Linked DNA regions of Desulfosporosinus acidiphilus SJ4. The main gene of each other region encodes a partner of the protein of the gene in region 2 in a complex. Links are inferred from orthologs where the notes say so. Each region holds a gene or a part of one and is shown on either strand. Other genes may lie near its edges.

The links.
Region 1: the proteins of secY (region 2) and secG are in contact, whole or in part, in a crystal structure (PDB 5AWW), measured with the Thermus thermophilus proteins. The link is inferred for Desulfosporosinus acidiphilus SJ4 from one-to-one orthologs. Residues at the interface, in WP_096411648.1 of Thermus thermophilus: Leu14, Gln16, Arg17, Phe20, Ile34, Pro35, Pro37, Ile72, Arg108, Arg109, Asn112, Gln113, Arg116, Ile117, Ile120, Pro145, Gly146, Trp147, Phe152, Phe155, Val156, Val159, Thr160, Val162, Ala163, Gly164, Ala166, Leu167, Trp170, Glu173; in WP_223903268.1 of Thermus thermophilus: Tyr5, Ile9, Tyr12, Leu13, Ala16, Leu19, Val20, Val23, Leu24, Gln26, Glu27, Pro28, Gln30, Gly31, Ala32, Asp34, Leu35, Met36, Gly37, Gly38, Ser39, Ala40, Asp41, Leu42, Phe43, Ala45, Arg46, Val48, Tyr53, Thr56.

What each region holds. Positions count from the first base shown.
Region 1 is NC_018068.1:4,770,994-4,774,230, forward strand. Bases 524-3,237 are described here. They hold secG (preprotein translocase subunit SecG), read right to left. Parts: upstream 2,136-3,237; coding sequence 1,911-2,135; downstream 524-1,910. Other genes in these bases: smpB (SsrA-binding protein SmpB), read right to left, coding at 524-594; DESACI_RS21770 (alpha/beta hydrolase), read right to left, coding at 809-1,600; eno (phosphopyruvate hydratase), read right to left, coding at 2,263-3,237. Also shown: more of smpB, read right to left, coding at 124-523. UniProt on the Bacillus subtilis protein: Involved in protein export. Participates in an early event of protein translocation.
Region 2 is NC_018068.1:507,663-511,821, reverse strand. The notes cover bases 415-3,351. They hold secY (preprotein translocase subunit SecY), read right to left. Parts: upstream 2,558-3,351; coding sequence 1,271-2,557; downstream 415-1,270. Other genes in these bases: rpsE (30S ribosomal protein S5), read right to left, coding at 3,210-3,351; rpmD (50S ribosomal protein L30), read right to left, coding at 3,018-3,197; rplO (50S ribosomal protein L15), read right to left, coding at 2,559-2,999; DESACI_RS02495 (adenylate kinase), read right to left, coding at 614-1,255; map (type I methionyl aminopeptidase), read right to left, coding at 415-607. Also shown: more of map, read right to left, coding at 1-414; more of rpsE, read right to left, coding at 3,352-3,710; rplR (50S ribosomal protein L18), read right to left, coding at 3,738-4,106. UniProt on the Bacillus subtilis protein: The central subunit of the protein translocation channel SecYEG. Consists of two halves formed by TMs 1-5 and 6-10.

The sequences.
Region 1 (3,237 bases), 4.3 Mb from region 2 along the record:
ATTTTCAATGGAATGTAAGGATTATCATGGAATTAAAATTAACATTAGTAGAATTCAAGAAGAATATAATTCTGTTTTTAAACAAATCTTTAAAAAACCTTAGTGGACGCTAAATCTCCAAGTTTAATAATCCTTATTCCTTTCTTTAAGCGCTCTTTCAATTTCCCGTTTGCTTTCACGTTCTGCGAGGGACTGACGCTTGTCATAATTCTTCTTGCCTTGGGCGACTCCCAATTCAACTTTTGCCAAACCTCTTTTTAAATAAATCTTGACCGGTACCAAGGTTAGCCCTTGCTGCTGTATTTTTCCGACAAGTTTATTGATTTCCGACCGGTGCAATAGTAATTTTCTAGGCCTCAAAGGGTCGTGATTAAAACGATTTCCTTGTTCATAAGGACTAATATGCATTTGATAAACCCAAATCTCACCATTATTCAAATTGGCGTAACTGTCTTTTAAATTAGCTCTTCCGTTCCTGATGGATTTAATTTCAGTCCCGGTAAGAATGATTCCGGCTTCGATACGCTCTTCAATAAAATAATCATGGAAAGCTTTGCGGTTTTCAGAAACAACTTTAATTCCTTCAGAAGGCATTCATAACCCTCCTCTCGTTATTATTATACTACATATTACCACTATGTCATGGTTATTTCCTATTTTATCCACTCTTTTACCCATACAGCAGCTTTGTATTCCAACTAAACTAAGGTACTCAGGATTGACTGTGGAAGTGCCAAAACTATATTGCAGATGGTTTAAATATAGTCGAAATGGACATGACCAGATTCCTGCAATTAATGTAAATATATCATATCTCCGGATTAAAGTTATTGAATTCCTGAAGAAACCCGTCAACCTTTCGGACAACCTCGTCTCGTTCAGGCCCAAGTGTTAATATGTGTCCTGAATGCTCCCAAAAAAGCACTTCGGATTTTCGAGCATTAATGTTCTTGCTAATAAGCTGAACACTGATTGGGTCGACGGTAAAGTCTTTTCGGCTTTGCATCAATAAGGCCGGGCATTTAATCCTCTTCAGTTCACGGCGAACCTTACCAATAGCTTTGTTTAAGGATATCAGCGAATCTACCGGAATTTTATCGTAGACAAAACGTTCCGGCTTTTGCTGAGTTGATTTCGATTCCTCGGGGACAATTTGGCCGTTAGTTCTCGAATTCGGTTTTGCCACGAATTTTCGGAAAGGGCGAATCAGGCGAACGTATCGTGTCCTTCGGTCAGCCAACAGCATTGGAGAATTCATCGATACAATCCCATCAATTAAGTCTAGTGTTGCCAAATGGAGCACTAATAACCCTCCCATTGAAAGGCCGATACCGATCACGCGAGAACAGGATTTCCTTAATTCCTTCACACCGGCTTCAGCATCCCTGACCCAGTCTTCCCAGCGTGTCTTCGCCATCTGCTCCGGTGTGCTTCCATGCCCGGCGAGTCTTATTCCCAGCACAGTCCAGCCAAGACCGGACAATTGTTCGCCTAAATAGCGCATTTCGGAAGGCGATCCCGAAAAACCATGGATAAGTAGGCACCCTAAAGAATTTCCGGGAAAATAAAAAGGCTCTACTAAGCGTTTTTTCGGTTTCACTCAAATTCCCCCCTCGCAAAGCTAGATTTACGAAGAAAACTAGCCTCTCACTAAAACCCTTTACCTTTAACTAAAATCTTTTAACTTAAGCCTTTAACTATAGAACATTCTCCTTAATAAGGCACAATATATTAAATATATGTTGATTACAACGATATGAAACAATACTTCTTTGAAGCCTTCCAACAAGACAAACTATACACGAAAGGGGCACTTCATAGGAAGTGTCCCTCATGTATCAAAAATATAGCTTAGGTCTCAAGTTTCGAACTTGATGGTAGCCCGACCTTGATAACCTTTAACCCTAATTCTACTGAACCATACTTAATCCTAAAGAGGCCAGCAAAAAGACAGCTGCTAATATTGCCGTAACCTTGGCAAATAATTCGTCCATGCCTTTCTTCTTGCCAAAGATAGACTCTCCGGCACCGGAAATTGCGCCTGATAACCCCGCGCTTCTGCCGGATTGGAGAAGGACAGTTGCAATTAATCCAATGGAACTAAGAACTAAAACAACGATCAAAGCGATTTTCAAGTAAACACCCCCTAAATACAACATTCCGTTGTATGCCGTCCAAAATAGTCAGTAGGACTATTTTAGCACAAGCCTTCTTAAAACTCAACAAACCTATAAAAAGTATGTTGCTGGTTGGTAAGGGTTATTACTTACTTCTTGCCAGTGCCTTCCGACCGCGATAAATGGCGCTGTCACCGAGCTCTTCTTCGATACGAAGCAGTTCGTTATATTTTGCCACCCGTTCCGTCCGAGCGGGAGCCCCTGTTTTAATCATTCCGGCATTAACCGCTACCGCGATGTGGGCCAGAGTGACGTCTTCGGTCTCACCGGAACGGTGAGAAACAACCGCAGTGTATCCGGCACGTTTAGCCATTTCGATGGCATCAAGGGTCTCGGTGAGAGTTCCGATTTGATTTACTTTAATTAAGATAGAATTGGCGCATTTTGCCTCGATTCCACGCTCTAAGCGGGCTGGGTTGGTAACAAACAAATCGTCTCCAACGAGTTGAACTCGATCTCCCAAACGTGCAGTTAATTTAGCCCAGCCTTCCCAGTCTTCTTCGGCAAGACCATCCTCAATGGAGACAATGGGATAGCGGGTAATTAGGCCTTCATAGTAATCAATCATCTCTTCAGAACTCTTGGTAAGGCCTTCTCCTGCTAAATGATAAGCCCCGTTATCATAAAGTTCTGTGGCAGCAACATCCAAAGCTAAGGCTATTTGTTCCCCCGGAACAAACCCTGCTCTTTGAATGGCATCCATAATGCAAAGCAATGCATCCTCATTCGATTCGAGACTGGGGGCAAAGCCGCCTTCATCGCCAATGGACGTTGCCAAGGACTTTTCCTTAAGAACGGATTTCAGGCTGTGATAGACTTCGGTACCCATGCGCAGAGCTTCCGCAAAGCTCGTGGCTCCTACGGGCATGATCATAAATTCCTGAATATCTACGTTATTGTCCGCGTGTTTCCCGCCATTGAGGATATTCATCATTGGAACAGGAAGTTCTTTAGCATTGACTCCGCCCAAGTATTGATAGAGAGGCAAGCCCAAGGATTCGGCCGCGGCTTTGGCGGCTGCTAAAGATACCCCGAGGATGGCATTGGCGCCAAGTTTACC
Region 2 (4,159 bases):
TGGGTTCAATAGCCAAGGCCATACCTACCTCGAGTCGTGGTCCCCGGCCGGGCTTGCCAAAATTAGGGATCTGCGGGTCTTCATGCATGGCTCGGCCAATCCCGTGCCCTACATAATCACGCACAACCGAAAAACCATGTTTCTCTACGTGCGTCTGAACTGCGTGGGATACATCATAAAGACGATTTCCAACCTTTGCCTGGGCAATACCTAACATTAGTGACTCCTCTGTGACCTTAAGGAGTTTAAGGAGATCTTCAGTAACTTCCCCGATTGGCAAAGTTACGGCGGAATCTCCGAAGTATCCGTCAATGACCGCGCCGCAATCAATACTGATAATATCTCCAGATTCTAAACTCCTTAAACTTGGGAATCCATGAACCACTTGTTCATTAACTGAAGTACAGAGGGTTGCCGGAAACCCGTTATAGCCTTTAAACGCCGGAATTGCTCCTTGTGCTCGAATATAATCTTCTGCCATGCGATCCAGTTCAAGGGTCGTTATTCCCGGCTTTGCAGCATCCCGCATTAGAGCAAGAGTATCTGCCACAATTTTTCCTGCCTTACGCATCCGCTTAAACTGATTTGCATTTTTAAGCTCTATCATGGTTAATTAGCCCAAGGCCTTAAGAATATCCGCAAAGACCTTATCGATTGGCTGATCGCCATTGATGCGTTTCAACAGTCCTTGTTGTTGATAAAAATTAATCAAGGGTTCTGTTTGATCATTATAGACATTTAAGCGGTTTTTGGCAGTTTCCACTGTGTCGTCGGAGCGTTGATAAAGCTCTCCGCCGCATTGACCACAGACGCCTTCCTGTTGGGGAGGATTGAAAATCATATGATATGAAGCTCCGCATTTACGGCAAACACGGCGGCCGGTTAGACGCGGAATCAAGACGTCTTCTGCTACTTCGATATTAATAACGCCATCAAGCTTCATTCCAAGACGATCCAAGATCTCATTTAAAGCATTCCCTTGTGCTAGTGTACGCGGGAATCCATCAAGTAGGAACCCTTCAGCACAATCAGGTTGTGCTAAACGTTCTGCAACAATTCCAATGGTTACTTCATCAGGAACTAATCCACCGGCATCCATATAGGACTTCGCTTTCAAACCTAAAGCTGTTCCGTCTTTAATAGCTGCACGGAACATATCACCTGTGGAAATGTGTGGGAAGTGGAATTTCTCCACCAGTGGACCTGCTTGAGTACCTTTACCTGCACCTGGACCGCCCATTAATATTATTTTCATCTCTCTCTTCCTCCTTTACTTCATAAACCCTTGATAATGCCTTGACATAAGTTGGGATTCGATCTGTTTCATCGTTTCAAGCGCAACCCCAACTACGATCAGAAGGGAAGTACCACCAAAATAGATGTTTTTAAGACCTGTCAGTCCCATGACTATTGTCGGTAGGATTGCTATCAATGCTAGGAATATGCCGCCTGCCAGCGTAATCCGGCTTAAGATCTTGGAGAGATACTCAGCCGTAGGGCGCCCAGGACGAAGGCCAGGGATAAATCCTCCATACTTCTTCAAGTTGTCTGCTACATCCGCTGGATTAAAGGTAACAGCCGTGTAGAAGTAAGTAAAGAATATTATGAGCACACCGTAGACCAACAAGTAAGGGATCGATTGAACCGTCCCATTCATGCTGAACCAAGTGTTGACAAATCTCGCAAATCCAGAAGTAGGCATCCATGTTGCAATGGTCTGCGGAAACGCGAGCAAGGAAATCGCAAAAATGACCGGAATAACACCGGCTTGATTAACCTTCAAAGGGATATGGCTGCTTTGTCCACCGTAGACACGGCGTCCAACAACTCTCTTGGCATACTGAACTGAGACCCTTCGTGTACCTTCCTGAACATAGATAACTCCTGCGATAATAAATACCACAATGACTGCTAAGCCGAGAAGGCTGAAGATATTGATCTCATGAACCGTAAACAAGCTGTATAAATATCCGAGGGCACTTGGAACCCGTGAAACGATACCTGCAAAAATAATCAGTGAGATACCATTTCCAACTCCGTTTTCAGTAATTGCTTCACCAAGCCACATTAAAAATGCCGTTCCGGCAGTCAGAACGAGGGCTACTAAAAGGTAAACCGCCCACTTCCATGCGGAGCTGGGAACCATTAAGGCAGTACGGATCCCAAAGGTAAGACCAAAAGCTTGAATAAACCCTAAAGCAACTGTTCCATAACGCGTATATTGCGTTATCTTTTTGCGGCCATATTCTCCTTCTTTAGAGAGTCTCTCTAAAGAAGGGATGACAATCGTCAGCAGCTGAAGAATGATGGAAGCTGTTACGTAAGGTGTAATACTCAAAGCAAATACCGTAAGCCGTTTGAAGGAACCTCCTGAGAGCGTGTCCATAAAATCGAACATGCCCCCAGTTCCAAGCATATTCTTCAAAACTTCATGATTTACAAAAGGAATGGGAATATGTGCTCCGATACGGAAGATCAGGAACATAAGAAGGGTGTAACCGATTTTCTTCCTGAGATCCGCTACATTCCACGCATTCTTCAGGGAATCGAAAATCATCCTATTCCACCTCTACTTTTCCACCAGCTGCAACAATTTTTTCTACCGCAGCCGGGCTGACTTTGTCAATTTTGACGGTCAGAGCTTTGGTCAATTCCCCCGTTGCTAAAATCTTGACACCATCTTTTACGGCCTTAATCAGACCGCTCTCTAAGAGGCTTTCAAGGGTGATTTCCGTCCCGTTTTCAAATCGTTCTAAATCCCGAACATTCAGGGCTACGATTTCTTTTCTGGATCTATTGGAAAATCCTCGTTTCGGCATTCTGCGATAGAGTGGATTTTGTCCGCCTTCAAAACCGGGACGGACACCTCCACCTGCTCGGGAATTTTGCCCTTTATGCCCTTTGCCGGCGGTTTTGCCGTTTCCCGATCCAATGCCGCGGCCAAGACGTTTCGGGGCATGAGTTGAACCTTCAGCAGGCTTGAGATCATGCAGTTTCATGCTCGCCCACACCTCCTTCTATTGAACTTGTTCGACTGTAACTAAATGCATGCATTTATGAATCATCCCTAAAATGCTCGGGGAGTCTTCATGAACGGCACTAGAGCCTACCTTACCTAAGCCAAGTGCTTGCAGTACTTTATGCTGTGCCTTAGAATATCCGATCGGACTTTTCGTCAGCGTCACTTTAATTTTCATGACCAACCCTCCTTAACCTAGAATTTCTTCTACGTTTTTACCTCGGAGTTTGGCAATCTCATCCGGACGCTTAAGAGATTTTAACGCAGCCATTGTCGCATTGACCATATTATGCGCGTTTGCCGAACCCAAAGACTTTGCTAAGATATCATGCACTCCTGCTGCTTCAAGAACCGCACGAACAGCACCTCCGGCAATGACACCAGTTCCTTTGGAAGCAGGTTTCAATAAAACTTGTCCTGCGCCAAAGATCCCAATAATTGGATGAGTAATGGTTGTTCCGTGCATAGGAACGGAATGGAGGTTCTTCTTCGCATCTTCGACGCCCTTACGAATAGCCTCCGGAACTTCACTGGCTTTACCCAGTCCTGCTCCAACACGTCCATGACCATCACCGACAACAACGAGAGCACTGAAACTAAAACGGCGTCCGCCCTTTACAACTTTAGCAACACGGGCTATATGAACAACCCTCTCGTTCAATTCCGACTTGTTTGCTTCGAATTTCGCCAACTTGATTTTTCCCTCCTTTACCCTAGCTTAAAAGCTGAGTCCAGCTTCACGTGCTGATTCTGCTAATGCAGAAATTCGGCCATGATAGATATTTCCGCCACGATCGAAAACAACCTGCGTAATTCCTTTATCAAGAGCCTTTTTAGCAATTAATTCGCCGACTTTTTGTGCCCCGGCAGTATTACCGCCGGACAGATTTGCTGCTTTAAATTCCGAGTCAAGAGAAGAAGCCGCAGCCAAAGTGACGCCAAGCTCATCATTGATGATTTGCGCGTAGATATGATTCAAGCTTCGGAAAACCGCTAAACGCGGACGATCAGCCATCCCGATAATAGTTTTCCGGATACTCTTATGCTTTTTCAAACGTAGAGCCTTTCGGTCAATGCGCTTAATCAAAGGGAACACACTCCTTTCGAACTGCAAGAGATTTTGCCCTTGCTATTTAATGA